2 linked regions of the Acidisarcina polymorpha genome follow. The protein of the gene in region 2 interacts with the protein of the main gene of each other region in a pairwise test. Links are inferred from orthologs where the notes say so. Each region holds a gene or a part of one and is shown on either strand. Other genes may lie near its edges.

Region 1 (15,479 bases), 4.0 Mb from region 2 along the record:
CAACTCTGCGGCGATTTCGGGGATCAGGGCGGTCATTCGCGGGAAGTCGGCCTTGCGGGTGCCGAGCAGCTTTTCGACGGCGACGGCGCGGGCCTGCTTGGCTTCATACTCCGCCCATGCCTGGTCGTTAATGAGGCCGAGGCGGCGGCCGTAGGGGGTGAGCCTGCGATCCGCGTTGTCGATCCTCAGGTGCAGGCGGAACTCGGCGCGCGAAGTGAACATCCGGTATGGCTCATTAGTGCCCTTGCTGATGAGGTCGTCGATGAGAATGCCGGTATAGCCTTCGGTGCGATCGAGGGTGAACGGCGCCTCGCCCTTGACCTTGAGCGCGGCGTTGATGCCGGCCATGAGGCCCTGGCAGGCGGCTTCTTCGTATCCCGATGTCCCGTTGATCTGGCCTGCAAGATAGAGGTTCTCGAAGCTCTTGACGTTGAGCGAGCGGTCGAGTTCAGTCGGATCGATGGCGTCGTACTCGATGGCATAGCCGGGGCGCAGCATCTCGGCATTTTCCAGGCCCGGGATCGAGTGGACGATGTCGGACTGGACGTCCATGGGCAGGGAAGTGGACATGCCGTTGACGTAGACCTCGTGGGTATCGAGGCCCTCGGGCTCGAGAAAGAACTGGTGCTGCTCCTTGTCGGGGAAGCGGACGACTTTGTCTTCGATCGACGGGCAGTACCGCGGTCCGGTGGCCTGGATTTGACCGGTATACATCGGCGATCGCATGACATTTTCGCGAATCAGGCGCAGCGTCTCGGGGGTGGTGTGGGCGATGTGGCAGGAGATCTGCCGCTGCGGGATTTCGCGGGTACGGAAGCTGAATGGTGTGGGCTCAGCGTCGCCGGGCTGCTCTTCGAAGCGGCTCCAGTCGATGGTACGGCCGTCAAGGCGCGGCGGCGTTCCGGTCTTCAACCGGCAGCCGCGCAGGCCGAGCCGCTTCAATGCCTCTCCCAGGAGAATGGACGGCGGCTCCCCGCTGCGGCCTGCGGAATATTGCTGCTCGCCGCAATGGATGAGTCCGTTCAGGAAGGTGCCGGTGGTGATGACGACGGCTCCGGCGAAGACGCTGCGCCCATCGCGCAGCTTCAGTCCGGTGATTTTTTCCCGGCTGCCTTTGGGCCGGCTGCCGGTGTCGTCGCGAAGGACATCGACGACTTCGGCTTGCTTGATGAAGAGGCCGGTCTGAGCTTCGAGCACCTGGCGCATCTTGATCCGGTATTGCTGTTTGTCGCACTGGGCGCGAGGAGACCAGACGGCCGGACCGCGTGAGGTATTCAGAAGCCGAAACTGGATGCCCACGGCGTCGGCAACTTCGCCCATGATGCCGCCGAGGGCGTCGACTTCGCGAACCAGATGACCCTTTGCGATGCCGCCGACGGCCGGGTTGCAGGACATCTGGGCGATCAGGTCGAGGTTCAAGGTGAAGAGCGCGGTGCGCAAGCCCATGCGGGCCGCGGCAATGGCCGCTTCGCAACCTGCGTGGCCCGCTCCCACGACCACGACATCGTATTGTTCGGTGTATGCCATGCTGCTGTTTCTATTCTAGTGCACCAGCGAGGAGCCCAGTCGCTGACAAGACTTGCCGGCCGCGGAGATTTAGAACAGCCACAGCAATCCGCCAACGAGCGCCATTCCGGCAGCTAGACTCTGCGAGGCGAAGAAGCTGTTTGCCGGCAGATCGCTGCGCAGGAGATTCATGCAGGAGCTGCTTGTTGCATAAAGGAACAACCACGCGCCCATGACCTCGCCGCTGCGAATCTTCCATGTATCGCGCTTCGCAATCAGGGTGAGCAGCAGCACGAGGATGCAACACTCCACGAACGCCGAGTAGATTTGAACTGGATGCAGCGGCGTACCCAGCGGGGTTCCGTACCAAAGCGAGGCGAGTCGGCTTTTGTAGGTGATGGCCCAGGGGAGCCGGGTGGGTTTCCCGAAGGCGGAGCCGGCAAGGAATTCTCCGATGCTGGCGATGGCCAAGCCGAGCGCGAAGCCGGGGGCGAGCGCATCGAGGGTCGACCGCAAGGGCAGGCGGGTAGCGAGCGCGAAGACCAGCATGGCGGTGAGTGCGAGGGCCAATCCGCCGACGACGGCGGAATCGGAACGAACGCTGAACACGCCGATCAGCCACAGCGGATGGGCGGTGAAGTCCTTCCAGTTGCTGAAAATCAGGATGAGGCGGGGAGCCAAGAGGGCGGTCAGGATGCCGGTGATGCCGAGGTCCCAGATTTTTTCGGGATCAAGCTCGAGGCGCCGCGCGGTAATTCTCGCGGCGGAGAGCGCCGCGAGGATGCCGATGGCGGCAAAGGCTCCGGCGGTGGGAATGGAGATCGGACCAAACTGGAAGAGGCGGGGATACACTCTCGCGATTGTAAATCGGCGAACCGAGCAGATCCTTCAACCGCGCCTGGCTACGCCAGCTTCAATCAGGATGACAATTCCTGTTGAGCTACAGCGCTGTCGAGAACAACAAAACCGACCCACTGGGCCGTAGGTAAGTACTCTGGTGAACCCGTCCTAAGACGGTGGGGCTCTCCGCGGTTCATTAGGCATTCCGGACTGGCGGACGCGGCACACAGAACCGATTTATCGAGTCGAGCCCCTGTTCAATGATTAAAGGTTCAACCAGAGTTGACCACCTACCTGCTTTGCAGGCCGGTTTCTGAGTTGGATGCTATCGGGAGTGGAGCGGTATTGCAAGTCGATAGCAGCCGCGATTTATTCCTATTGCCGGAACCGCTCCACCTTGCCCAATTCGGAACGTTTGAGAAGAACGACTTATGATCCCCCAGCCGGATGGACTTGCGCCTGGACCTGGTTCTGTAGAGCCTGGGCGCGAGCCGTCAATTTCTTGAGTTTGTCTTGGATTGCCGAATCGCCAACGTGCTGGTCCTGGAGTACTCCGTCGGCATCGATGGTAAAGGTGGCAGGGATGGCATGGACGCCGAACAGAGGGGCCACCTGACCCTGGAAGCCGTCGTCCCGGCTCTGAATCCAGGTCATTTCGTTCTTGGCCACAAAATTCCGCCACTTGGCGTCGTCCCTATCCAGGCTTATGCTCATCACGACCAAGGGTCGACCGGCAAACTTGCGGGCGATCTCTTTGAGGTGAGGCAGGGCTTCGCGACAAGGGCCGCACCAGGTCGCCCAGAAGTCGATGAGAACGACCTTGCCCGCGAGATCGTCGAGCGAGACCACCCGATTGTCGATCGTCTTGACGGTAAATGCAGGCGCCATCTGAGCACGGACCAACTCGGGACGTTCGCTGTAGCGTTGCGCACGCTTGAAGTCAATCGCATTCTGGTCGGCGACCTTGAGGTAGTCGGCAAATCGAGTCTTCGCGGCGGCATCTTGATTGAGCGATGCCATAGTCATGGCATCGCCAAAGATAGCTTGATGCAAGGTCGGATCGGCGAGAACCGCGGCTTGGAACTCCTGTCCGCTGCGCGAAAGCAGGTCATCCTTATGCTTCGCTGTCCCCGCCCGGAGGAGTGCAGTGGCAAAGAGAAAGTGCGCGGTCGCAATATCTTTTTGGTTGTGGACCAGCGTAACGATGTGCTCTCCAGCAGCCAACGCCGCCTTATAGTCGTCGAGTTTCAAACCAAGGGTAATGATCTGCTGGTCGCAGGCAGCGCAGTTTGCATCCTGCTTCGCGGCTCTCTTAAAAGCATCGAGCGCCCACATATCCTTATGCCGTTTCAGCAAATCATTCGCCTCAGCGTAGGACTTCTGGGCTTTGGGGTCGGTGGGTCCGGATCGACCTTCGGAAGTTGCAAGACAAAAAGAGAGCAGGCAAAAGAACAGGCAGCGATTCAAGCGATTCCTCAAAGAGGAAATGAAACCTTCCGGAGGGTAGCATGGTTCGCCCGCGAGGAGCGTTTATTTCAGTTCGAGAGGTGCACCATTGTCCGACTCTGTTCCGGGTCGGTTCGCAGGTCAGCCGATGCGGCGCTCTTCGGTTAGCAATGAATCCAGGAGGCCGTTCAGCGAATGAGCGCGGTTGCGGATATCGCTTTCCGTGGCAGTCAAGCTGCCGTTCAGTTCGCGAAGCTTTTCTTCTGTGCGCGCAAGTTCGTCGGCGATGTTGAGGGCCGCAAGCACCGCCACCCGCAGCGAATCCACTGTCTTTCCCTGCGAGGCGACCAGCCTCATCTTCGCGTCGACGACCTCTGCAAGATGATGAATGTAGTCGGAGTCCTGACCGCGAAGCCGATAAGCCTGATCGTAGATGTCGACGGTGACGCTATCGTCGCCGGGGTGAGTGGAGGAGTGATCGGCCATTCGCGTTTCAGGATCCTATTTCTTCGAGCTGTCCAAGCAGACGTTCAATGCGGCCACGAACCAGGTCGCGCTCGTTCTTGAATGCCTCCACCTCGGACTCGACCCGAAGCAGTTCGGCGGTCTGGGTTTCTAGGCTTTGGTGTAGTTCTGTGGCTCGCGCCTCGGCTGCGGCGCGAGCCGCGCGTTCCGACTTGAGGAGCTCGACAGTCTTCAGAACACGCTGCTCGAGCGCGGTGAAATCGTCAATGGCGGCACTTGTATCGGGGGCCTGAAAGGCGAGGGTGGACATCAAGACCTCTTTAATCGCTGAAACTGTCTGATCGAAGTATAGCTTGCGGGCGGATGAGGAAATCTCCTCCCCTATTGACAGAAGTGGTGCGCGAAGCCGGAATGCGAAGGCGCCCTCCGCCACTCTTCGACTGCGATCGCCTCTGGAGAGAAAGCGGTGTCCTTTTTGAAGGTTTCGATCGCGAGAACCTAAGTTCGAAGGTGGCCTCCTTTTGACTTCAAAACCTGGACAATTGCGGAAGAAAATGCCTGCAGGTCGTCATCGCGGAGAGTGCGGGCCTCGGATTGGAAGACGGTTCCGATCAGGAGGGAATAGTGACCTGTGGGAATGCGCAGGCCCTTGGGGTCGCGGAGGACCTCTTTGGGTTCGATGGCCGTGAGTTCGGGGATGGCAAGGGACTCGAGCGCTGCGTCGATCTCTCCCCACTTCACCATGTCGGGGAAGACGAAGGAGAAGTCCCGGCGAACGGCGGGGTAGCGCGAGAGTTCGCCGGCGGCCGGTTGGCGGAGCGACTGGCGGTAGAGGCGGTCGAGATAGAGTTCGCCGATGTAGACAGGTTGTTTGAGCTTTCGCTGCTGGGCTTCGTTAGGGTGAAGCTGGCCGAAATAGCCGACAGTGATGCCGTCGATGACGGCGCGGGCGGCGCGACCAGGGTGGAGCCACTCAGGCAGCAAGCCAGACTCAATGGGGAAGGCGTCGATGTATTTGGATCGAGCGGAGAACTTGGAGAGCAGTTCTTCGACAGCTCCTTTGAGGGTGTAGAAGTCAACAGCCTCGGGCTGATGGAAGGGACTGCTTGCGCCGAGGTGCCCGGTGGCGCCGAAGGCTAATGCTGGGCGTTCCTCGACCTTATCGGTAGTGCCGGAGAATGCGGTGCCCAGCTCGAAGAGGGCCACATTTTCAATGTCGCGATTCAGATTGCCGCCGAGCATGGTCAACATGCCGGGCACCAGCGACGGGCGAAGCATGCCGGCTTCTTCGTTGAGCGGGTTGCCGATCTTGACGGCGGAGTCGGGCTGCGGTGCAAAGGTAACCGCGTCGGTTACAGAACAGAAGGTGCTCGAGACGGCCTCGTTCCAGCCGAGGGCGAGCAGCGTGCGGCGCAGGGTCTGTTCTTTCCCGGCAAAGGGCAACTCGACAACCGAGCCGGCAAAGTCAGGCAGAGTATTGGCGAAACGGTTATAGCCGTAGACGCGGGCCACTTCTTCGATGAGATCGATCTCGCGGTCGAGGTCGAGACGCCAGCTGGGGAGGGTGACTGCATATTCGTCTCCACCGGATTTCTCGAGCTTGCAGCCGAGGGCGCTGAGAACGGATTCGGTAGTCTCAGCGGTGATACCTGCCGGGTCTTCAGTAGCGCCGAGGATTCTTTGGACTTCGCTAACCTGGAGCCTGATCGCTGGACGATTGGCGGCGCGGGCCTGGGCGTCGAGGATCACGATGTCGACGAGGCCGCCTTCTATTTCGCCACCCGCTTCGAGCACGATCTGGCTGACGAGCGCGTTAGCGACGGGCGGCGCATTGAAGTGGGCGCCGCGCTCAAAGCGGTGCGAGGCGTCGGTGTGCAGGCCATGGCGGCGGGCGCTGCGGCGGACGGCGGCGGGATCGAACCACGCGGCCTCGACGAGGATGTTCCTGGTCTCGGCAGTGATCATTGAATCCCAGCCGCCCATGACTCCGGCGATGCCGAGCGGCTTCGAGTGGTCGGCGACGACGAGGTCGTCGGGATCGAGCTCGCGCTCCACTCCATCAAGGGTGCGGAGCCGCTCACCTTTGCGGGCAAGCCGGACGACGATGCCGCCTTCGAGTTTGTCGAGATCAAAGGTGTGGGTGGGCTGACCGATGGCTAGGGTGACGTAGTTGGTCGCGTCGACCGCGTTCGAGATGAGTTTTTGTTCGAGCAGGCGAAAGCGTTCAGCGATGAGGCCATGCGATGGAGTGATTTTGATATCGCGCAGGACGCGAGCGGTGAAGCGGCCGCAGAGTTCAGGCGCTTCGATGGTGATGGGGTATGGATCATTCACCGGCCGAGCGGCTGGCAGCTCAATCTGCAATGGTTGCAGTTGCAAATTGTAAATGGCTGCGATCTCGCGGGCGATGCCGTAGTGATTCATGGCATCGACACGGTTGGTGGTGATGTCCATATCGAAGAGGGAGCCATGCGCGCCTAAGTCGAAGATACCTTCAACAGCGATGCCGCGGAGGGTGAGGTCTTCGGCGAGCTTCTTGTCGGCGAGCTCGAGTTCGGGTAGATAAGAGCGGAGCCAATTGGAGAGGATTTTCATAAGGGCAGCTAAGAAGCGGTCAGCTCAAGAGCGGCTAGCTAAAAGGCGGTTAGCTTAGGCGGCTAGCGGCGCCAAGGCTTGTGGTTGATTTCTCCTTCGTTTTCAAGGTTCTCATAAATGCATGCAGCATCTGCGCGATCTCCTGACATTCGAGCATGAGCTTGTTGGCATTGGCTGGGTCTGAATAGCCAATGTCAGCGGCAAGTTGCAATTGAGTCTCAAGCTCAAACAGCGAGCCTTGAGCTTGGGTCAAGAAGAGACGAAATGATTTGTCGGATGCTCTTCCGCGCCCTTCGGCGATATTGCTCGGAACTGACACGGCAGCGCGTCTCATCTGACCGGTAAGGCCAAAGACCTCGTGTTTAGGAAAGTCGTTCGTATAAGTGTAGACGTCTCTCGCAAGCCTCATCGACCTTTGCCAAACCTGCAGATCTCGAAACTGACGAGTCTTCAAAACAACACGCATTTCCGCTAAATAACAATCTCTTAGCTGTTCTGTTCTCAAGCTGTCCGGTTCTTAGCTACGTGCTTCTTAGCTAATCCGGTCTTTAGCTAGCCGGCCCTTAGCTTCCGCTCACGCAAACTGCTCCAGAAATCGCATATCTCCCGAATACAGCTGCCCGATCTCGCTGATGCCGTATTTCATCATGGCGATACGTTCGACGCCCATACCAAAGGCGAAGCCGCTAACCTTCTTCGGATCGTAGCCCGGTTGTTTGGCTTGGACTAAGGCGAAGACGGCGGGGTCGACCATGCCGCATCCGAGCAACTCGATCCAGCCGGAGTGTTTGCATTTACGGCATCCCGTGCCTCCGCAGAAGATACAACTGATCTGGACATCGGCGCTGGGTTCGGTGAAGGGGAAAAACGAAGGAAAGAAGCGCGTCTTGACGCTCGAGCCGAAGAAGGCTTTCATCGCGTGGTCGAGCGTGCCCTTCAAGTCGGAGAAGGTGATCTTAGGGCCAACGCAGAGACCTTCGACTTGATGAAAGATCGGTGAATGTGTGGCGTCGGCGGCGTCGTTGCGATGTACCTTGCCGGGAATGACAATCTGCACCGGCGGCGGCTGCCGCTCCATGGTGCGGATTTGCACGGGCGAGGTGTGGGTACGCATCAGCAAACGGTCACGCAGCGGCTTGCGCTCCTGATTGGCGATGACCAGCGTGTCCTGGGTGTCGCGGGCGGGGTGGTTGGGGGGGAAGTTGAGCGACTCGAAGTTGTAGTAATCGGTTTCGACTTCCGGACCAACCCCGACCGAGTAGCCCATCGCCTGGAAGACGGAGACGATCTCGTTCATCGTCTTGATGAGCGGATGCTCGGCGCCGAGCGGACGTCGAAGTCCGGGAAGGGTGACGTCGATGGCCTCTGCAGCTAGTTGAGCGCGACTTATGCCGACATTGCCGGCGGACTCAAGGCGGCGATCAATTTCTTCCTTCAGTTTATTGAAGCGCTGGCCGATATGCTTTTTAGCGTCGGCTGGAGCGGACTTCAGCCAAGCGTCGCTAATGGCCTTCAGGCGGCCTTGCTTGCGGCCGAGCCAATGGAGGCGAAACTGCTCAACTGCCTCGTCGTCGGTGAGATTCGTCGATGAATCCTGGACTTCATCGACGATTTTGGCGAACGCGGCATCGAGGTCATCGCCTCCGAAGCCACTGAGTTCCGGAATCTGGTTTTGCGACATGATATCTCTCTGAGAATAACCCAGAGCGACCGATCTCTAGCCTCCAACAGTGCCAGATCTTACCCTCTAGGCTTGAAACTGAATGGTGGAATTAAGTCGCAGCTCGACCGCCTCGATGCTCGAACCGGTCACCACCGGACCTGGAGGGGCTGCGACGTAGGCCTCATAGCCTGAAGACGTCTGCTCGACAATCGCGTTTTGCGCGGTGCTGCCAGCGGAGGCACTCCCCCGAGCAGCGGTACTGATCGCGGCGGTGCCGGTGATAGATGACGCAATACTTTCAATCTGCATGGCGGCGCTCCTGATTCCTCAATCTTTCGAGGGCCCGAAAGCCCTACTATGAACTTCGGCGAAGCGCGCCAAGACTTGAATGCTTTTCTGCCTAAAAACGTGCCGGTCCCAGGCGGTGTTTCAACTTGGGAGCAGGAAGAGACCAAATCCTATCCGAGGCCCTCGTCCCCAGGCTCTCAGCCCGCTGTGGATCTTCGCGCCTCCTGACCACCTGCGCTTGTGCTCGCGTCTGCAGCGACATCCAGACCGTCCTGGGAACCTTTCTCAATACTTCCAGCACCGGCACCGGCGTTTTACCCTGAAAGAACTCTGGCACTCCGCCCTCCCTACATGCGCCGATACTTACGCTACTTCGCCCTCATGCAAGCCCTGCTCATCCCCTCAGCCGCAAGGATGTTCGCCGCGCCGCCGGTAGAGATCAGGCCCTTTCATTTACAGCGAACGCCTCGCTCTCAGGAGGTTGCAAAGCTTGCCAGACGCCGGTTGACCCGGCTTGAGGCTCGTCGAAAGAGCGTACGTCTTAACCCGACCCTTCCGGTCACGACTGCGCTCATCGACCCGGTGCCGCGAGGAAAATTCCCGTTCCCTCCGCCACTGAAAGGGTCGCGCGACTCGCTGTTGCGGCAAAATGTTCGTTCTCAAAAGGAGGGCTTGGAGCCGGTTCAGGATGATGCCGACCTGCTTGCTCTGCGGCGTGACAGGCAGCTGGTGCCGATCCCAGTCACCGCTGCGCTGCTGGTAGACGGGCGACTTCCAGTCAACCGCCGCTACTGTCGCGTCTGGACGGCACAATTCCTCGCCGACCTGTCGCGGGTTCACTACGGACGTTTTCACCGGCCCATCCAACTGAATTCCGCTGTGCGGACGGTCGAGTACCAGCGGCACCTGGAGTTGATCAATGCGAACGCGGCGCCGGCAGAAGGGGAAGATGCCTCGCCACACCTTACCGGAGCCACGATCGATATCGCGAAAAGGGGTTTGTCGATGGCCGAAATTGGCTGGATCCGGGCCTACCTCATGCCCCTCCAATCCGCGGGCAAGGTTGACGTCGAGGAAGAGTTCTACCAGTCGTGTTTTCACATTACCGTCTACCGCTCGTACCATCCCGCGACGGTCGGCGCTCCTACGAATGCGCACGGTAAAGCGTCTCTGCTCGCAGCGAAAATGAATTAAGTGCAAAGAAGATGAACTAAGCGAAGAGGATCGTTCGAATGGCCGAAGCGAGTGACTCGCAACTCGGCAATTGATCAATCGGTCATGTGGTCTTCACAGGAAAACTCAAGTTCGAGGGCTTGAAGTGCCGCCTTCACTCGATTCAGTTCGGCTGTCAGCTGTTGTCGCTTGGCAGGGTTTGCCACCTCCGGAAGGAAGTGCAATATAGTGCCCGAGGCCTTCTGGACGGATAAAATTTCCCGTTCCGTAATCTCTCGCCGACCATCGCGCATCTCCGACCCGCCAATGTCGAGCGCGGTCCAGCAAAGCTTCAACTCGGCTTCCAGAAACTGACAGCGTCGAGTCTGCGCGACTGCCAGAGCGTCCGCGGCTTGTTTGGCTAGCAGATACACAAAACGTTCGATGCATTGTTGCCGCGTTTGGCTGTAGACCTCGGGGTGAACGAAGAACTGACTCTGGTGTTCGTTTTGGGAGAGAAACAGGTCCGCGCAGGCACGCAAAACGGCCCTGAACGACCTATATCTGAACACGGAGACCAGCAGCAAAAGCTTCCAGCAGATGCCACCCCTCTTCCCAGCTGCCGTTGCCGGGTTCGGTGGCGATATGACCTCGCTCTCCAACTGAAATAAAGCCGGCCTCCCAAGCGCCTGCCAGTCGCTTGGCAACGTCGATCGTGCAATACGGATCGTTGGTGCTGGCGACGACAAGAGTGGGATAGGGCATCGGAACCTCCGGGATGTCGGTAAACGAGCGGGCGGAAAAACCCTCTCGATTGAAGTTCGGCGGCGCCACTAGAAACATACCGCTGATCGGAAGGTCCGTACGATGCTGGCTCGCCCAGCAGACGCTCAACAAACACCCCATGCTATGAGCTACAAGCACGGGGGGTGCAAAGCAGGCTTTCAGGGTGCGCTCGAGCGCCGTCATCCAGTCGTTCAGTTCTGGCTCATTCCAGTTGGCTGGCGAGGGCCTCAATGCGTCGGACCGCCGCTCCTGCCAAAGTGTCTGCCAGTGTTGAGGCCCGGAATTGTTGCGTCCGGGAAGAATGAGAAGTGGTACACGCATGTGCGATCTCCGATCCAGGTTCAGGCGTGATTTTGCTCGTTTTTTCTGATAAGCAAAATGCCTGCTTCCGTTATAAAGCAGAACTGCACCACTCAGGCCGGCGTTGACTCGGGGTGGACGGCATCGCGTCAGAAAGATCTTTGCCCCGCGAACCGCTTATTTAAGACTCCTAGGATGAAGTGATATACGGAGAACCCCAAGAATTGCGGCTTACAGATTTCTTCCGGTGCCTGTAAACTTCTGATAGTGGGCATTGGCCCTGTAGCTCAGGTGGATAGAGCGACGGTTTCCTAAACCGCAGGTCGGAAGTTCGAATCTTCCCAGGGTCACCATCGAATCAACAAGTTATAGAGACTCGCGCGATTCCCTCGTCCGAGATCAGGTTTCGGGTACATTCGTCCATGGCTCAACCGGCATGCTCGCTCCCGAACGAGACTGACTAGCTCGAAAAGAACCCAGAGCCTCTGCTACGGGGTGTTCAGAAACAACCATCTTTGCCGATGGGCTGCCGGACCTCCGTTAAGATATCTTTAATGGACTTGAGAACCAAGTTGCGATTGGAATTGCACCTTCCGGGTGGAGACATCTCGATAGTGCTCAGGAATCACCGTTTATGAGAGTTGGAGCCAGATTCTGCCCGGGGATTCTAAACCCAGTCCCTGCGAAGGACGGTTTGCTGGTCCGAATACGGATCCCCGGCGGAGTGATTCAGGCCAGTCAACTCAAGACGGTCGCCGAGGCCTCACGGATGTTCGCCGATCAAGAGATCGAGATTACCTCTCGTGCCAACCTCCAACTGCGAGCTATCCAGCAGCAGGATGTTGAAGGCCTGATCCATGCCTTAGCCGACGCAGATCTCCTGCCGTCACGCCAACACGATCGCGTTCGTAACATCGTGGCCAGTCCCTTGGCAGGGATCGACGCGGAAGAGCTCATCGACGTTTCTGCGCTTGTTCGGCAACTGGACGAGCATCTCCAGATGGAGCCGCGCTATGCGGAGCTCCATCCGAAGTTTAGCTTCGGGCTTCATGGCGGGGGAAAAAAGTTCAGTCAGGATCAAGAAGACCTCTCGCTCGAAGCAGTGGAAACTCCCGTAGGTCCCCGCTTTCAGCTTTTCATCGCTGGTCAGGATTTGGGATTTACCGTCTCGACGGAAGAGTCCGTCTCCTGCCTTTTGCAATTGGCGGAAGCTTGCATCAACCTCTCGATGGACAATGCAGTGCCTGCCCGTGCGAAGAACATCTTGGCCTTGCCCCATGGTGGGAATCAATTGCTCTCTGGCGTTGAACACATGTTGCGTCCCAGCACGGAGCAGCTTGCCCAACCGGTCTTCGCCGAAGCGCCCCTCGGAATTCAACCTACAGCACACACCGGCTATGTGACGATTGCTCCAACCGTACCGCTCGGAAGACTTTCAGCGGACCAGGCCGAGCTACTTGCCGCAATCACCACAGAGCATCACGGAGGGCTTCGACTTGCTCCTTGGCGTGGGGTCGTTCTCTGCGGCATTCCGGAGAACGAGGCGATCGGGATCGTCGACCGGCTTGAAGCAGCTGGCTTGTCGTGCAGCGGCCGAGATGGCTTTCGTGGCATAGCGGCTTGCGCTGGCAGTGCAGGTTGCGACGCTTCATTTGCAGATGTACGAGCTCACGCAACTCTACTCGCCGAAGGTCTTGCCGGCAGCGACGCGGCGAAAGGATGGACCGTCAACCTGTCTGGATGCGAGAAGCAGTGCGCCCGACGTCACGGGGCTACTGCGGAGATGATTGCGAGTGAGTCCGGCTACACTCTTAAAATCGAGGGTGCACTTGCCGCATCCAGTTGTTCGCCGGAGTTTGCACTTGCTGCGATCGTTGCCCTGCACCAGAAATTCCGGACTGAGGTTGCTCAGGGATGAACTACGTTAAGGATGGCGCGGCCATCTATCGGGAATCTTTTTCGATCATCAGAAGAGAAGCCGACTTGAAGGAATTTCAACCAGACCTCGCGCGAGTGGTTGTGCGCATGATTCATGCATGCGGAATGACTGATCTTGCGCAGGACGTACAGGCTTCTGCCGATGCCGCCGCCGCTGGAGTTGGCGCCCTGAGAACCGGCGCACCACTCTTCTGTGACGCGACGATGGTCGCCAGCGGAATCACGCGTTCCAGGCTCCCAGGCAACAACGAGGTGATTTGCACCTTGAACGACCCCCGCACCGCGGCCCTTGCAAAAGAGCTGCAAACCACGCGTACCGCGGCCGCCGTGGAACTCTGGCGTGACCGGCTGGCTGGATCGGTCGTGGTGATCGGCAACGCACCGACGGCGCTCTTCCATCTACTCGGATTGATCGAGACCGGCGCACCGCATCCAGCCTTGATCATCGGGATCCCGGTTGGCTTTGTCGGGGCGGCTGAATCGAAGCAGGCGCTCGCCGCAAACTCGCTGGGGCTTCCGTATCTCACGGTTCGAGGCCGCCGGGGCGGCAGCGCCATCGCTTCCGCCGCGGTGAATGCGCTGGCCTGCGAGGACGAATGAGCCAGGCGAACGAAGCTCCGCCAGCCGGGCGCCTTTGGGGAGTCGGCCTCGGACCCGGAGATCCGGAACTGGTCACCGTCAAAGCCCTGCGCATTCTTAGGCAGGCGCAAGTCGTCGCCTACCCTTGTGTAAGGCATGGTCAAAGCAATGCCCGCTCGATCGTCGGCTCTGAGCTCGTTCACGGACAGATCGAAATCCCGATGATATATCCAGTGACCACGGAGGAAACTACCCATCCTGGCGGGTACGAGGTGGCGATCTCCGAATTCTACGACGAGATGGCCGAGCAGATTGCAGGGCATCTCGCAGCCGGACGAAACGTCGCTATTCTATGCGAAGGCGACCCGTTCTTCTATGGCTCGTATATGTATCTGCATGACCGTCTCGCTCACCGCTTTGCAACTGAGGTGATACCAGGCATTCCCGCGATCATGGGAGCGGCCGCGCGATTCGGAGCACCTCTGGCTCGCAGGGACACTCCCTTCACCGTTCTGCTCGGAACGCTCTCTGAAGAGATCCTGGCTGCGAAACTTTCAGCGACTGGTGCATTCGCCATCATGAAGCTGGGGCGCAACTTCTCCAAGGTGAAACGAGCCATCGACAAAGCTGGTCTCGCCGAGAAGGCACTTTTCATCGAGCGCGCCACAATGGCCGCTGAGCGGATCGTGCCCATTGATGAGGTCGATCCCGACAGCGTTCCCTATTTCTCGCTAATTCTCGTGCCCGACGGCAGCCAGGCGCAACGAGAAGAAGCCATCAACAGTGCTGGATGGATCTCAGTAGTTGGCCTTGGACCAGGGAACGATGGCTGGATCACTCCCGAGGCGCAGCGCGCGCTGCTTGAGGCCTCTGATCTGGTCGGCTATCACACCTACCTCAATCGGGTGCCTGAGCGTTCCGGGCAGAGACGCTTCGGCTCGGATAACAAAGTCGAGGCCGACCGCGCGCGGCACGCGATTGCGCTGGCTGCCGCAGGCTGCAAGGTGTGCGTTGTCTCCTCGGGAGATCCCGGTATCTTTGCAATGGCATCGGCGGTTCTCGAATGCGTCGAGCAGGGACCACCGTCCTGGCGTGCGCTCGACATCAGAATCGTCCCTGGCCTCTCCGCAATGCAGGCTGCGGCTTCGCGAGTAGGCGCACCTTTAGGCCACGACTTCTGCGTCCTGTCGCTTTCCGACCGGCTCAAGCCATGGCCGGTCATCACGCAGCGCCTCCACGCCGCGGCCGAGGCTGATTTCGCGTTCGCTCTCTATAACCCAATCTCGTCAGAGCGCGTGTGGCAGCTGGCTGAGGCGAAATCGATCATTGCGGCATACCGGGCGCCCGACACTCCTGTCGTGCTCGCACGCAGCGTCGGTCGTGCCGATGAGCGGATCGTCGTGACGGACCTTGCCCACTTCGAACCGTCTCTCGCCGACATGCAGACGGTCATCCTCATCGGCTCGTCCACTACGCGTGGCATCGACCTGACCGACGGTCGCAAACTTATCTACACGCCCCGCAGCTATGCTGCGCAGGACACTCCCGCATGAGCACCCTCGAGCCCTGGCTCGCGGTGATTGGGGTGGGCGAAGACGGCTGGTCCGGACTTAGCGCCAAGGCAAGGGATCTCATCCAATCGGCCGATCTGCTTTATGGTGGCAAGCGCCATCTGGACCTTATTCCCGGAGGGGAAGGGTCGGCGGAAAGGGTCGCCTGGCCGTCTCCAATGGGCCCCGCTGTCGATCAAATTCTCAATCAGCATCGAGGACGTCGCAGCGTAGCCGTGCTTGCAAGCGGTGATCCGATGCTTTTCGGAGTTGGTGTCAGCCTTACCCGGAAACTATCCCCGCCAGAGTTTTGGGTGATCCCGCATATTTCTTCTTTCTCGCTTGCCTGCGCGCGTCTTGGCTGGCCCGTG
Region 2 (15,456 bases):
GCGAGGTGATCCATTTGCTGCCGCAGCAATTCCTGTTGGACGACCAGCCGGGCATTCATGATCCGGTGGGGATGGTCGGCACCAGGCTCGAAGTGAACCTGCACTTGTCGACCTGCTCCGGCGGGGTCCTTCAAAGCATCATCACCTGCGCTAACAAGGCTGGTCTTGAGGTAACGGAGACCATCTTCGAGGCAATCGCCGCGGCTGAGGCAATTGTCTCTGCGGACGAGCGCGAGCTTGGCGCCTGTCTTATCGATATCGGCGCCGGGTCTACTGAACTGGTCGTGTTCTTCGAAGGATCGGTGGCCCATACGGCCGCCATACCGATCGGTGGTGACCACTTCACCAACGACCTGGCTCAGGGGCTGCACGTACCCGTACCCGAGGCGGAGTGGTTGAAGCTCGAGTTCGGACATTCGGTGGTCACCGCCGTTCCGAATTCGAGCGAGCTCACCCTGAGTGACGGCCGGGTGATTCGCCAGCGGGTCATCGCCGAAATGCTCGAACCAAGGGCGCGCGAGTTGTTCTATATGCTCCGCGATAATCTCCGTCAGGGCGGGGTGCTCGAGGCGCTCGGAGCGGGTTGCATTCTGACCGGAGGAGGCGCACGGATGGCGGGACTACTGGAAGTCGCTGAAAGCCTGCTCCGCGTTCCGGCACGCATCGGCTCGCCGGTGAAAGTTTCGCGGATGCCCGAAGAGCTGGCCGAGCCAGAGTGCGCGGTCCTCGTAGGCATGCTGCTTTACTCGCATCGCACCGGAGTGCTGCGGGCGGCTGAAGACGGCGGGTTGAAGGCCAAGCTGAGGGCGATGTTCGCCGGCACCATTTGACCGTGTTCGCCACAAACAGGATCAGCAGACGGATTGAAGAGAGAGATTCGGAACAGAGGAGCCAAACAATGAGCTATCCGGAAGGAATTCGTATTCAGTACCAGGAAGAGATGCCGCGCAGCGCGAAGATCAAGGTGATCGGCGTTGGCGGCGGGGGCGGCAACGCAGTCAATCGAATGATTCAGGCCCGGGTCGAGGGCGTGGAGTTTATCGCAGCGAATACCGATGTCCAGGCGCTCCAGCTTTGTCAGGCTCCGGTGAAACTACAGCTCGGAGTGAAGCTGACCAGCGGACTCGGCGCCGGCGCGAACCCGGACGTCGGCCGCCGTGCCGCCCTCGAGGACTCGGACAAGATCATCGAGGCCCTCGAAGGCGCAGACATGGTTTTTGTGACGGCCGGCCTGGGTGGCGGCACCGGGACCGGTGCGGCACCAGTGATTGCGTCTTTAGCCAGCGAGATGGGAGCGCTTACCGTGGCCGTGGTCACCCGGCCATTTGGCTTCGAGGGTAAACGGCGGATGAAGCAGGCCGAGCGCGGCATGGAGGAATTGCTCGAAAGCGTGGACACGATGATCGTGATTCCCAATGAGAAGCTGTTGGCCGTCGCCAAAGATGCAGGGTTCTTCGAGTCATTCCGGATCGCGGATGACGTCCTGCGGCAGGGTGTGCAGGGGATCTCAGACATCATCACCATTCCCGGCATCATCAATCGCGATTTCGCCGACGTGAAGACCACCATGGCTGGAATGGGCTATGCGGTCATGGGAACAGCCATGCGAGCCGGCGCGAATCGCGCCATTGAAGCGGCGCAGGCTGCGATGGCCTCTCCTCTGCTCGAAGATGGAGCCATCGACGGAGCGCGCGGCATCCTCATCAACATCAGCGGTTCGAGCACACTCAAGCTCAGCGAGGTCAACGAAGCTTCCAGCCTGATCCAGAATGCCGCCCATGAAGATGCCAACATCATCTTCGGCGCGGTGCTCGATGAAGCCATGGGTGACGACGTCAAAATCACAGTGATCGCGACCGGTTTTCGCCAGGAGCAACCGGAACGCCGCGAGCGCATGCTAAATTCTGTGCTCAATGCCCATGTCCCGCCGATGGCGTTCGTCCGCAGTGAGACTGCGAATGACACTCCGCGATTCGCCGGAGAGGCTCGAGACGAAGCGGCCTCTTTCCGGAAGCCGGAAGAACCGCCCGTCATCGTCTACTCCACCGGTTCTTTGAGGATGGAGGAGCCGACTTCCCCGAATATCACGGCCGTGGCGGACCCCACCCACGACGTGGACTTCCTGCAGCCGATTGATTTTGCAAGTCGAGAAGGAGAGGACGTGGAGGGCGCGCCGAAAGAGCATCTGGTGATGGTTGCAAATAGGCCACAGCCGCGCATGTACAGCGGGTCCTTGGACGCTGAGGAGCATGACACGGAACGGGAAGACCTCGACGTCCCAGCGTTTTTGCGTCGGGGAGGGCTGTGACAGGTTTACACTTAGACAGGTTTACACTGAGGGAGTGATTCAGCTTTGAGGTTTCAGGTGGATGTCCCGAGGTCGCGCAACCGCGACGCTGGCTCCGGGTCTAAATTACTTCCGGTTCACGGCGGTTTTGGTTGTATCCCGATTTGGAAGGCATCTTACTATTTTGGGACTCCGGCTGGAATTTAGCAGCAAGAGAAGAAATGCCTTACCTTACCGATCATTACACTCTGAGGGTACCCGTTCTTCTAGAGACCTGAAATTTATGAAACTGAACACACTCATAAAGTCATTATTGACGTCCCTTCTAATGCCGCTGGGAGCGGCGATGTCGCCGGTTTGCGTAGCAGCGACCGTCCATCACGTCCACCATCATGCCGGACAGGCCACCGCGTTGCATGCAGTCTCTGCGCATTCTGCTCATGCATCGACGCTTCAAAGACGAGCGGTCCATGCAGCTGGCTACGCGGGTGCTCATACCGTCGTGCATTCCTCCGGAAGGGCGGGCATGCGGAGGGCGAGCCTGGCTTACCGCCGGCGCCGTTCGTTCGAGCGATTTACGGGAAGCTCGTTTGTCGACGCCGACCTGACCACCGGGGACGTCACCGCCGGGGAAGACCCGGTGGTCAGAGCGGCTGCGGTCGAAGCTCTAGGAAATATGAATGGTACGGTTGTGGCCATCGATCCGAAGAACGGCCGCATTCTCGCCATGGTGAACCAGAAGCTCGCCTTGAGCGGGGGCGCCGAACCATGCTCGACGATCAAGGTTTCTGTTGCCTTGGCAGCACTGCAGGAAGGCATTATTACCAAGGACACTCCGGTCAACCTGGGCGGCAGCTATCACATGACGCTCACCGAGGCTCTGGCCCACTCCAACAACCTTTATTTTGAGACCCTCGGCCGGACCCTCGGATTTGAGCGAGTTCGCCATTATGCAAATCAGTTTGGTCTGGGGGAGTTGGCTGGCTACAATATCCCGGGCGAGACCCTGGGCACCTATCCAGACGAGGTACTTCCAGAGGCTCAGGGCGGCGTCGGCAGAATGTGCAGCTTCGGCGAGGGCGTTTCGATGACGCCGCTGCAGTTGGGTGCTCTCGTCTCCTCCATTGCAAATGGAGGGACCCTTTACTACCTCCAGCATCCAACCACGCCCCAGGAGGTGCTTGATTATCATCCTAAGATCAAGCGCACCCTCGATATTTCGAAAGTGATTCCAGAAATCCAGGACGGTATGCACGCTGCGACTCTTTACGGTACCGCCCGCAGCCTCCGTGCAAACTTCAACGAGTTTCCGGTGATGGGCAAGACCGGCACCTGCTCGAACAATGGCACCCGGTTTGGCTGGTTTGCTTCCTACGCAGATACCCAATATGGACGCATAGTCACGGTCTTCTTCCTCGAAGGAGGACGTCCCACCTTCGGACCTCGCGCCGCGGAGTTGACCGGAGTCTTCTATCGGAATCTTTGGGACCACAGCTACTTCGTGGAGAAATCGGCACCGGATCAATCAACCGCGCCAGGCAATGCTACCGTGCTGGGCGTCTCGCAATAACAATGCAAGGGTTAGTCATTCAAGACCGGCCTCCGACTGGAGGCCGTTTGTTTTTCGGCGGAGAATAAAGAGAAGTCGGTCAAAATTGCAGGAGAGTGCGTTCGATCAGCTTCTTCCCCGGAGATGCCAAGACGCCCTCTGCTTGGCATCGACGACACTAGTAGAATGCGCTGGGTGCCAATGAAGATTCTTACCGCTAAAGAGATGCGCGAAGTCGACGTACGGACGGTCGAGCAATATGGCGTCGCTGCGACGACGCTGATGGAGAATGCCGGCGCAGCGGTTGCTCGCTTTGTGCTTCGCGAGTTTCCCGACTATGCCCGCATCACGATTCTTTGCGGACGGGGCAACAATGGTGGGGATGGCTTTGTGGCCGCCCGCGCACTCGCCGAGGCTGGACGGGTCGTCGCTGTCCTGCTTCTTGGAGAAGCGGCTGACCTCAAGGGCGATGCCAAGGTCATGTTTGAGCGCCTTCCGCAGCGGGCCCTCTTCGCGAAGGACGAAGCAGCGCTCGACGAACCTTCTGTCCGAGCGCTTTTCAGCAATACTGAACTATTTCTCGATGCCGTCGTAGGAACTGGCTTCCAGCCCCCCTTGCGTGGCGTCGTGGCTGCCCTCGCCGAACGCATCCATGGCCTCGAAGCGCCGGTGGTTGCCGTCGATCTTCCGTCCGGGTGGGACGCCGACTCGCGCGGGGCCGACTCGCCTGGGGCCTTCCGTGCCGATGCAGTTGTCACCTTCACCGCACCGAAGCCGGCCCACCTATTTGGCAACATGACGCGAGGGGGGATCGTGGTCGCCGGGATTGGTTCTCCCGAAGAAGCCATCATTTCAACGACTGGCTTGACGTGGAGCGGTGCGGCAGCCGAAGTCTCCCATAAACCCCGCGTTCCAGACAGCAACAAGGGAATGTTTGGCCACGTTCTCGTCGTAGGAGGAGCAAAAGGGACGGCGGGAGCTGCTGCAATGGCGTCGGTCTCAGCTCTTCGCGCCGGCGCTGGACTGGTGACGGCCGCGGTTCCGGAATCAATTCTCCCGACGGTGGCGCGCGCCGCACTTGAGCTCATGACTGTCCCCCTGGTTCAGGGCAAACACGGGGAGATCGCTCGCGTCAACGCAGATCCTGAACGCCTCAAATTTTTGATCGAGAAGATCACGGTTTTGGCCGTGGGTCCCGGGATCTCCCAGCATCCGGAAACGGCCGAATTTGTGATCGAACTGGTTAGACAGTCGCGATTGCCTCTGGTCCTTGACGCTGACGCCCTGAACATCGTCTCGAAGAACCCCGAGCTTCTCGACGGAAGCCAGCGCCCGGTGATCATCACGCCTCACCCGGGCGAGATGGCGAGACTCATCGGTGGGAGTGTCAAGGACGTTCAGGCGGATCGCGAGAATACTGCTCGCAACTTCGCCACGCGTCATCAGGTTACCGTTGTCCTCAAAGGCTGGCGAACTTTGATAGCGCATCCCAACGGCGCGGTCGCCGTAAACACTACCGGCAACCCGGGTATGGCGAAGGGAGGCAGCGGAGACATCCTCACCGGAATCGTTGCGGCCATGGTCGCACAATATGCCCGCGATCCGGCTGCCGAGAACGTCGCTGCGGCAGTCACGGCCGCCGTCTACCTCCACGGACTGGCTGCGGATCTGGCGGTGTTGGAACAAGACGAACATACCTTGCTGGCGACCGATACAGTTTCACATCTTTGTAACGCTTTCCGCTATCGCTCTAAGGACAAAGGCGGGTATGTTTGGTTACAGGGGTTTCCAAATGCCGAAGACAGAAGATATGACAGCGGAGACAACCAGCAACGAAGGCCAGGTGTTTGAAACGAACGGAAGCGATGAGACCATTGGCGTCGGGCGAGAGATCGCCAAGCTGCTGACCCCGCCCAAATTTCTGATCCTTCGCGGCGATCTGGGTGCTGGCAAGACCACGCTGGTCAAGGGAATTGCCGAAGGTTTGAATGCAGCTGAAGCGGAGGAAGTAACTAGCCCGACCTTCACTCTGATCCACGAGTACGAGGGCCAGTTTCCTGAGTCCGGACACGAGACGCCCGTGAAGTTGTACCACCTGGACCTGTATCGAGTGGATGCGGAAAGACAGCTTGAAGCTTTGGGACTCGATGAGCTGGCGGGTCCGGATAGCATCGTTTTGGTTGAATGGGGGGAAAAATTTCCCAGTGTGGTTAAGCGCAGCGATGGAGAAATTGTGGTGAAGTCCGCTGGCGGTGACGCCCGCCGGATTACTGTGAACCTGCGTTGAGCGCTTTTCCGCCAGGCCGAGCGGCACCGATCCTGGCTAGCTTTGATATCCCAAGCCAGCTTTAATATCCCATGTCGGCCAAGCCGAGGAGCAGTGTATCTTCGGGATCCGTTGACTACGCTCTAAACATAAGGAACAGGATCGCGCCCAGGACGACCAGAAGCAGCACTACGATCGAGATCGCCCAGGTTCTGACGGTCTTCTTGAGGGAAGTTAGCGCCTCGAGAGTTTGGGCTTGCCGTTGCGTCTCCGACTCGAAAGACTTGCTGATCCAGGTCAAGCGCTCCTGCAGATACTTAAGGTCGGCGGTCTGATTCTTCAGCTGCCCATTGAGGTCCCGCAAAGACGCGCGTATCTCCTCATACTCCTCCTCCCGATGATGGTCATCTGGGGTTGGCATAGCCGCCCCGCCGCCAGCGCTAAGCACATTGGTGCCCAGCACACTGCGCTCCAGCAGCGGCAGTACGCGCGCAAGATACGGCAGAAGAACTCGAAGTTGAAGCAAGATGCGCCACATGGAAGGACGAGGATCCTTTTTGTCTTCAAGAGACAGAGCGGTTATAGGAGTATGACTGAGTTCGGCGTGCGCTTCCTTCAGATTCGGAGACGGGCTTTGTTCGTCGGACGCCAATTCGATGAGACGGTCTATTTCGGAGACTTGCCTGGTGAATGGTGACTTTGCCATAGGGAAGGTTGTAAGGGATCCATCGCTGTTCTTAGTGAGAGCCGTTGGCCGTTGCCGCTCGCTGCCGCAGCGAGTGAAGGACTACCCGTAGCATCTCATCTTCGGGAGCTGGCTTGCCAGTCCAGATCTCGAATTGCCGAGCGCCCTGATGCACGAACATCTCGATGCCGGTGATCACGGGAATGTTCTTCGCCCTCGCTGCTTTGATGAGCGGCGTATCGATAGGGTTATAAACCAGGTCGAAGACGATTCGCGCATTGATCTCTTCCGGCTTCAGCAAGGAGTGGGTCTTCACGCCACCCATTCCGACGGGCGTTGCATTCACAATGACATCAAAATCGCTCTTGCCAAGCTGTTCGGCTTTTGCGACCTTGGCTTTCGCTTCCTTGGCGAGTTTTTGAGCATTGAGCAAGCTTCGGTTCAGGATCGAGACCTCGGCGCCTTTTTCCTTGAGTCCGAAGACTGCGGCCCGGGCAGCGCCGCCTGCACCCAACACCAACACCTTCGCGCCGCGGAGAACTAAACGCTTCTCCAGCGGTCGAACCACGGCAGCCACATCGGTGTTGAAACCGTACAATTTTCCATCCTGAGAGCGGACGACGGTGTTGCAGGCGCCGATTTTTTCCGAAATGGCGTCGGTCTTTTGCAGATGCTTCAAGATTTCCTGCTTGAACGGCATCGTCACACTCAGCCCGCTCAAAGGAACCTCGCGAACCAGAGTCAGCAAGTCGCTTAGGGCCGAGGTCTGAAGCGGCAGGTATACGGAGTTCACTCGTTCTCGCCGAAAGGCGGCATTCAGCATCGTCGGGGAGAGTGAGTGCGTCACTGGATTGCCGGCAACTCCGTAAACTTTGGTCGCGGCGTCAAGTTGATCGACCCGGTAAAGTTCGAGCAGCGTCTGTGCCGAAAGCTGTCCAGGCGCCGTTTCCTCCCCCGTTGTTGCTGAGGCAAAGGTGAACACGCTGCCGGAGCGGGGCCCAAGAATGCGGCTGATGACGCCCTGTTCGCCCATACAAATACCCACCACATTGGCCTTGTCTCGTGCACGCTCCAGAAAGCGGATCAAGGCGACGTTGTCGGCCAAGCTGCGGGCGGTTGAGACTACTTTGATGAACTCCGGCTCGAAGGCTAGCATCCGCTCGAAGACGCCGTCCAGGTCTTTAGTGGTCACGAAATCGTGGTAGGACAGGATCAGCCCGCCGCCCTGTGCCCGCAACTTATCCATCGCTGCGGGGCGGATCTCCTCGGCGGTCTGCAATTCCACGTCAACCAGTTGACAGCCTGAGGCGATCGCCTTTTGAAGGACGTCCAGCTCGGCATGACTGGTGCCGACGAATCTGCCGCCAACTGCTTCGCGACGGCAGGTCGCGATGGCAGTCACTTCGGGGTGCTTGCCGAGAAATTCCTTTAACGCAGGAAGCGCCGCCAGAGGTTTAGGGAGATAGTCGATGCGGAATTCGAGAAATGTCGTCTCGCGGTAGGCAGTCTCCGCTTTCTGAACCAGATCCACGGGGGTCGAACCGATGATAGCGACGCAGATCTTACCGATCCGGGCTCGGAGGTAGTGGGAAGAGACAGATGAGAAGGTAGAATTCATGAAGTGACTGCGGCATCTTACCGGCGTTTTCGCCAGGATGCAAGATGATTGCCGCAACCATCGGCCGGGTGGCGCGTCAACGAGCGTCTACTTTGAATTCCCGTGGAGCGCACGCATCAACAACGGTGCGATTCCGAGGACAGCAAAGATCAAACCCAAGACCAGGTAGATCTCCAGGTGAGCAGCTTCATTCCAATGGTAGGCCCCGGCAGCCAGTGAAAACAGGACAATAGCGAAGACTATGCAGACCCGCGAATGCTGCAGTGGAGAGAATCCCATGGGAACGGTATTGGGCGCCCGCATCATGGACGGCATTATAAGCCGACCCCATAAGGTTTGTCATAGCAAGATATAAGTAATTTATTAATAAAATCGCCAAGCGGGTCGCGTGACCGGCTGCGGGCGAGCCCATGCTGCTCTCTGAGCGGGACTTGCGGGGGGGTCTCATTCTGGCATGACCGCCCAGTACTGCTGCCCCCACAGCGTTCAATCCCACTTCACCGAAACGATATGGCTTGGGGAAATGCCACCGGCCGCACCCCCAGAAAAAACCATCTATTCTGAAGAGTGAGGGCTTCCGCAGTGGTGAGGACTTCAGCCGGAATTTTTGAGGAGCGATCGAAAAGCCATATGAGTGTAGAGATAGCAGAGAGAAGAGAAGCGGCACTTGCAGAGGGCGCTGTCTCGCATGCCTGGATGGAAAAGGCCGATGCGGCCAGCGTGAAGGCGTGGGTTGACGCTCGTCTGGACCAATATCAGGCGAGTATCGACAAGCTGGTCTCCGTTCCAGGGCATCGGACGATTGAGAATACTTTGCGCCCCTTTGATGACGCTCAGGCTGTGCTGGCGATCGCCGGGCAGCAGGCATCGCTCCTCGACAGTGTCCATCCCGACAAGGCGGTGCGGGATGTCGCCCAAGCGGCGACGCAGAAAATCTCGGCGGCGGCGACCGCCTTATCGCTGAACCAGGAAGTTTATAACGCCCTCAGCGCTATCGACATCACCCCAGCGGACGCGGCGACGCGCCACTATGTCGAACGCACGTTGCTGCAATACCGGCTGTCCGGTGTCGATCGCGATGAGGCTACCCGCTCCAGGATCAAGGAACTGCAAGACAAGGCGACCGAGATCTCCCTGGCCTTCAGCCGGAACGTGCAAGAAGGCGCCCAGCATATCCAGGTGACCGAGGCCGAACTAGCCGGGCTTCCCGACGATTACTTGAAGGCACATCCTGCCGGGGAGGATGGCTTGATCACGCTCAGCACCGACTTCCCGGACATGCAGCCGCTGATGACCTATTGCAGGAATGCGGAGGCGCGGCGCCGTATGTTCCTCGCGTACCAGACGCGCGCCTATCCGCTGAACAAGGAATTGCTCCTCGACCTGCTGAAGGTCCGTCAGGAACTGGCCACGATTCTGGGTTACAAGACCTGGGCCGATCTAGCTACCGCCGACCAGATGATGCAGTCCGCCGAGCGGATGCAAGCCTTCCTGGACGAATTGGAAGAGGCGTCCAGGTCCGGCGCTGAGCGTGAATACGCGATGGTTCTGGGTTTCGCAAAGCAACAAGAGGCAGGCCTCGAGGAGATCGACTTGGCCGCCCGGGGCTACTGGTATGAGCAATTCCGCCGCTCCGCCTTCCAGTTCGATTCCCAGTCCGTCCGGCCATATTTCCCATACGCGCAGGTAGAACAAGGCATTCTCGCTACCGCGGAAAAGCTCTTCCAGGTACGCTTCGAGCAAGTCGAAGATGCCGACGTTTGGGATCCTTCAGTCAGTGCCTGGCGAGTCTTCGACGCCGATAAGGAGATTGCCGCTGATCGTGATGGAGAGAGGCAGATCGGGCTGTTCTATCTCGACATGCATCCGCGCGAGGGCAAAGATAAATGGTTCAGTGCCGCGCCCCTGGTGCCCGGCGTCCGCGACCGCCAGTTTCCCGAAGCGGCCTTGATCTGCAACTTTCCCGGCGGGAAAGAGGGCGACCCCGGCTTGATGCAGTACAGCGACGTTGTCACCTATTTTCATGAATTCGGCCATCTCATGCATGCCATCCTCGGGGGTCATCAGGAATGGGCGGGCATCAGCGGGATCCGCACCGAATGGGACTTTGTCGAAGCGCCCTCACAGATGCTCGAAGAGTTCTTCCGTGACCCGAAGCTGTTGGCCACATTCGCCCATCATTATGAGAGTGGTGAGGCGCTTCCGGCCGAGATCGTCCAGCGCATGAATCACGCCAGTGCCTTCGGCCGCGCCGATAGCATCCGGACTCAGCTGGTTTACACCAGCTACTCACTCGACACGCATAATGTCGATCCCGAGAAGATCGATCTCGATCGCCTGCTCCAAGCGGAATACAAGCGATTCTCTCCCTACGCCTGGATTGAAGGGAACCGCATGTACGCGAGTTTTGGGCATCTGATCGGGTATTCGTCAAACTACTACACCTACCTCTTCGATAAGGCAATTGCACTTGACTTCTTCAACCAGTTCGATCGTGAAAACCTGCTCGAAGGGCCGGCCGGCCTACGTTACCGCCAGACAGTACTCGAGCCCGGCGGCGCTCGCCCGGCCCGGGAACTGGTGCAGGAGTTTCTCGGCAGACAGCAAAGTCTTGAAGCATTCAAGGCCTGGATCAGTGAGGAATTCGCTAGCCCAGCTTCATAAAACCTCTGAACGAGGGACGCTGGGATGCAATTCAGCCGCTTCTTTAAAATTTCTTCCCGGCTTCAGTCAGGTTTTGAGGAATAACATGACCAGTTCAGCTCAAGGATCGTCAATTCTACGCAAGCGATGGCAAGGTAAATGGGGACTCGTCACCGGAGCCAGCGCCGGCATCGGTATGGCACTGGCTGAGGAGCTGGCTGCCGCCGGCGTGAATCTGGTGCTGACCGCACGCCGCCAGGATCGACTGCAGGCCCTCGCAGCAAAATTGGCGACCGCCTTCGGTATCCAGACCAAGGTCTTGGTCGCCGATCTGGAACAAGCCGACGCTCCTGAGCAAATCTTTGCCGCCACTGAGGGCGCCGGCCAATCGATCGATGTCCTCATCAATAATGCCGGCTTTGGCTACTACGGAGAGTTCTCCAAAGGGGACCCGGCCCGGCAAACCGCCATGGTGCAGGTCAACTGCTCTGCGGTCGTCGCGCTCACCAACCTGTTCTTGCCCAGGATGATCGCTCGGAAGCGAGGGGACATTATGATCGTTGCATCGACCGCGGCCTACCAACCAGTCCCGTATCTGGCGACCTATGCGGCTACGAAAGTCTTCGATCGCTTTCTCGCCGAAGCCCTGGCCCAAGAGGTGAGACCCTTTGGGGTTCACGTTAGTGCACTCTGTCCTGGACCTACGGAATCTGAGTTCGGCCAGGTCGCCGGCTCACCGGCAGACCAATTTCGCGGATCGCAGAAAGCCAGTTCTGTCGCCCGGAAGGGATTGGAGGGACTCGCGCTCGGAAGACAGTGGGTGATCCCCTATTTCGTTGGTCAGGCCGGGGTGTTTGTTCAACGCTTTTTACCGCGACGGATGGTGACGGCTGGAGTCGCGAAAGCTTTCCGCCCCAAGAATTAAGGCGACTCTATGGCAGATATCGAATTCCCCGAATTGGGCGCTGTCTGGTTACGCGGGAAACGCCTTTTGTTATTCGGCTGCCTCTTGTTCGGCTGGGCTTCTGTGCGCGCCGGAGCGCAAGCAGTTCCAACCGCTCCGACCGGCAAAGAGACGCTTGTCTGGAGCGACGAGTTCAACGGCAACGTGCGCCGCGGCCAGCCCGATCCAGCCAAATGGACGTACGACACCGGATCTAGTGGCTGGGGCAACAAAGAGCTCGAAACCTATTGCGCATGGGGAAGCAATGCATCTCCGTGCACAGCTGAACAGCCTAGTGCCTACCTGCTCGGCGACGGCTACTTGCACATAGTCGCCCGCAAAATGGGTGACGGCGTTTATTCATCAGCCCGCCTGAAGACCCAGTCTCTCCACGGCTTCCTTTACGGGCGTATCGAGGCCCGTATTCGCATTCCGGTAGGGCAGGGGATCTGGCCCGCTTTCTGGATGCTTGGTGACAGCATCGCTGCAGTCGGGTGGCCAGCCTGCGGCGAACTCGACATTATGGAGAACATTGGGAAAACTCCATCGACCGTCTATGGTTCCATCCACGCTCCAGGCGGCGATTTGACCAAGAGCTTGACTCTTCCTGACAGCCAAACGTTAGGAGAGGCGTTTCACGTCTACGGCATGATCTGGTCCCCGGGACGAGTTCAGTTCTACTTTGACAATCCCAGCAACGTTTATGCGAGGTATACTCCGGCTGACCTACCGAAGGGCGCGATCTGGCCCTTCGATACTGGAAAGTTCTTCATCCTTCTGAACGTCGCTGTCGGCGGCAACTGGCCCGGCAATCCCGATTCATCAACGAAATTTCCCCAGGAAATGCTGGTCGATTACGTGCGGGTCTACGCCGAAGGGCAAGACTCTCCAAAAGCCGCGGCGGAGCATTCCTCAGTAAGGGAGATTTTGCACTGAGTTGCTTGCTTGCCTCCACTTCTCCTGTCTTCACATTTTTGGGGATTGCTCTAAAATGGCGGGTATGAATAGAAGAGACCTGCTCCAGTCCGTTCCTGCACTCGCATTTATTGCCGCTCCATTGCAGGCCCAGATGACTTCTCAAGCATCGAGCGCCCCGGCGGGGGCCGTCTATGAACTTCGCGTTTATCACTGCTATGAAGGTAAGCTTGAAACCTTGCTGACTCGCTTTCGCGAGCACACCATGACAATCTTTGAGAGACACGGCATCCACAACGTGGCGTACTGGACTCCCACTGACGATCCTCTCAAGGGCAAGACCTTGATCTATCTCATCTCCCATCCCTCGCGCGACGCCGCCACCAAGAACTGGCAAGCGTTCCGGGACGATCCGGAGTGGCAGAAAGTGCAGTCCGCTTCAGAAGCCAACGGCAAAATCGTCGAAAAGGTAGATTCCACCTTCATGACGCTGACTGATTTTTCCCCTCATATTTAGAGGAGAAAGATCGACAGTGTCATGCGTTGGAACTTTTGTGATGCTGATGCGAATGATGGAAATGCTCTAAGCTGATGGACAGAGGAGAGATTCGGTTTGAGCAGCAGTCCCCAGCCCCCTCCCATCCAGACAATCGTCGAGAGCATGGGCGCCAACCATCCTCATGAGCGGGTTGATGAAGGCACCAATGGCCATGTCGACAAGAGTTCGCCATACATTGCGTTTGAGCATGTATCGAAATCCTTCGGCAGCCTGAGTGTTCTCGACGACGTCAGCTTCTTTGTGCTCCCGGGCGAGACGTTGTGCATTCTGGGCCGCAGCGGCGTCGGTAAGTCCGTGTCTTTGCAGCAGATCATGGGCTTTCTCAAACCCGATTCCGGCTCGATCCTGGTGGCCGGCGAGAATATCTGCGGCTATACCGAAGAGCAGATGCAGGTGGTTCGCAAGAAAGTGACGATGGTCTTTCAGAATGGCGCTCTGTTTGACTCGTTAAGCGTGGGAGAAAACGTAGCATTCCCGCTGCGGGAGCGCGGCGAACTGGTCGAAGATCAGATCCTCCAGATCGTCAACGGACTCCTGGAGATGGTGGGGGTTGCCGGCATGGCCGACCTGCTTCCATCGGACCTCTCGACCGGCATGAAAAGGTCGGTGGCCATCGCTCGGGCGCTTTCCTCGCAGCCGCAGGCCATCCTCTACGATGAGCCGACGACGATGGTCGATCCGCTCATGGGCCGCTTGTTGGGAGACCTGATTCAGAAGCTTAAACACCAACTGAAGCTCACCAGCATCGTTGTGACGCACGACATGCGTTTTGCCGAGAAGCTCGCCGACCGAGTCCTCTTCTTGCACGAAGCCAAGGCCCACTTTTTCGGGACCATGACCGAGATGCAGAAGAGCCAGGACCCGATCATCCGGCAGTTCCTGGACCTCGACGCGCTTGTGCTGCCGGCGTAACTTTGTTGAAGGCCGGGGTCCTCTCCTCTACGATAGGGCGCCATCGGCTGCTCCATTCATCGCATTGCTAATCTGGATTGCTACACTAGATCAGTGAAGATTGCGCTCGCACAGATCAACCCCACTATCGGGGATTTCGTTGGCAACACTGCGAAGATCATCGAGTTTACCCGCCGGGCGGCTGGTGGCGGAGCTGAGTTAGTCGTTTTCTCCGAACTGGTAATCTGCGGCTATCCGCCCGCGGATCTTCTCGAAAAGACATCGTTTGTCGCTCGCGCCGGACAGGCGGTTGCAGAAGTGGCGGCGGCGACTGCTTCGCTGCCGATAGCGATCATCTGCGGGTATGTCACTCCAGCGAACCTGACGAGCGGCAAGCATGTGCGAAATTCTGCTGCTTTGCTGCGCCACGGGCGAATCGAATTTATTCAGTCGAAGATGCTGCTGCCTTTCTACGACGTCTTTGACGAGCAGCGATACTTCGCTCCGGCCGAACGGCAGGAGTTGACTTGCGTGAAGCGCGTAAGCGTTGCCCTCACGATCTGCGAAGACGCATGGAACGACAAGGGCTTCTGGCCGGCAAGGCTCTATGCCGTTGATCCGGTCGAAGACTTGATGCGGGAAGCCGGCGATGGGGACGACAAGGTGATTATCAATATCTCCGCCTCCCCGTATTGGCGAGGTAAGCGGCAGGTGCGATTTGAGATGCTCGCGGCAATCGCCAAGCGTCACCGCACCCCGGTCATTCTGGTAAATCAGGTCGGCGGCAACGACAGCCTTATCTTCGATGGATCAAGTCTCGCGATTGGTCCCGATGGACAGCTTCTCGCCCAGGCCGAGGCCTTTGAGGAGGACCTGGTCTTTGTCGACACTAAGGCGCTTTCCGGGGACATCCGTCCCAAGGATCGTACTCCGTATGCCGGTATCTATAAGGCTCTCGTGCTTGGCACCCGCGACTACGTTCGCAAATGCGGCTTTTCAAAGGCCCTGGTAGGTTTGAGCGGAGGGATTGACTCAGCCTTGGTCGCTTCTATCGCAGTGGACGCGCTAGGCAAGGAAAATGTCCGAGGCGTCACTATGCC

The links.
Region 1: the proteins of ftsZ (region 2) and ACPOL_RS22875 interact in binary tests that used the Bacillus subtilis proteins (3 or more experiments, as listed by UniProt). The link is inferred for Acidisarcina polymorpha from one-to-one orthologs.

The regions. Positions count from the first base shown.
Region 1 is NZ_CP030840.1:5,381,307-5,396,785, forward strand. What follows is about bases 2,607-5,557. They hold ACPOL_RS22875 (cell division protein ZapA), read right to left. Parts: upstream 4,279-5,557; coding sequence 3,934-4,278; downstream 2,607-3,933. Other genes in these bases: ACPOL_RS22870 (TlpA family protein disulfide reductase), read right to left, coding at 2,776-3,813; ACPOL_RS22880 (hypothetical protein), read right to left, coding at 4,286-4,567; pheT (phenylalanine--tRNA ligase subunit beta), read right to left, coding at 4,756-5,557. Outside these bases: tRNA uridine-5-carboxymethylaminomethyl(34) synthesis enzyme MnmG, read right to left, coding at 1-1,527; ACPOL_RS22865 (prolipoprotein diacylglyceryl transferase), read right to left, coding at 1,597-2,358; more of pheT, read right to left, coding at 5,558-6,852; ACPOL_RS22890 (four helix bundle protein), read right to left, coding at 6,902-7,261; pheS (phenylalanine--tRNA ligase subunit alpha), read right to left, coding at 7,427-8,533; ACPOL_RS22900 (hypothetical protein), read right to left, coding at 8,600-8,824; ACPOL_RS22905 (DUF5715 family protein), read left to right, coding at 9,155-9,997; ACPOL_RS22910 (hypothetical protein), read right to left, coding at 10,072-10,497; ACPOL_RS22915 (RBBP9/YdeN family alpha/beta hydrolase), read right to left, coding at 10,514-11,062; cobG (precorrin-3B synthase), read left to right, coding at 11,676-12,959; ACPOL_RS22930 (precorrin-8X methylmutase), read left to right, coding at 12,956-13,579; ACPOL_RS22935 (precorrin-2 C(20)-methyltransferase), read left to right, coding at 13,576-15,111; precorrin-6y C5,15-methyltransferase (decarboxylating) subunit CbiE, read left to right, coding at 15,108-15,479. UniProt on the Bacillus subtilis protein: Activator of cell division through the inhibition of FtsZ GTPase activity, therefore promoting FtsZ assembly into bundles of protofilaments necessary for the formation of the division Z ring.
Region 2 is NZ_CP030840.1:1,397,642-1,413,097, reverse strand. The notes cover bases 176-3,103. They hold ftsZ (cell division protein FtsZ), read left to right. Parts: upstream 176-898; coding sequence 899-2,308; downstream 2,309-3,103. Other genes in these bases: ACPOL_RS06185 (penicillin-binding transpeptidase domain-containing protein), read left to right, coding at 2,571-3,103; ftsA (cell division protein FtsA), read left to right, coding at 176-830. Outside these bases: more of ftsA, read left to right, coding at 1-175; more of ACPOL_RS06185, read left to right, coding at 3,104-3,857; ACPOL_RS06180 (NAD(P)H-hydrate dehydratase), read left to right, coding at 4,038-5,687; tRNA (adenosine(37)-N6)-threonylcarbamoyltransferase complex ATPase subunit type 1 TsaE, read left to right, coding at 5,647-6,123; ACPOL_RS06170 (hypothetical protein), read right to left, coding at 6,239-6,808; aroE (shikimate dehydrogenase), read right to left, coding at 6,840-8,405; ACPOL_RS06155 (M3 family metallopeptidase), read left to right, coding at 9,036-11,069; ACPOL_RS06150 (SDR family NAD(P)-dependent oxidoreductase), read left to right, coding at 11,155-11,973; ACPOL_RS06145 (glycoside hydrolase family 16 protein), read left to right, coding at 11,983-12,927; ACPOL_RS06140 (NIPSNAP family protein), read left to right, coding at 12,992-13,423; ACPOL_RS06135 (ABC transporter ATP-binding protein), read left to right, coding at 13,568-14,377; ACPOL_RS06130 (NAD+ synthase), read left to right, coding at 14,471-15,456. UniProt on the Bacillus subtilis protein: Essential cell division protein that forms a contractile ring structure (Z ring) at the future cell division site. The regulation of the ring assembly controls the timing and the location of cell division.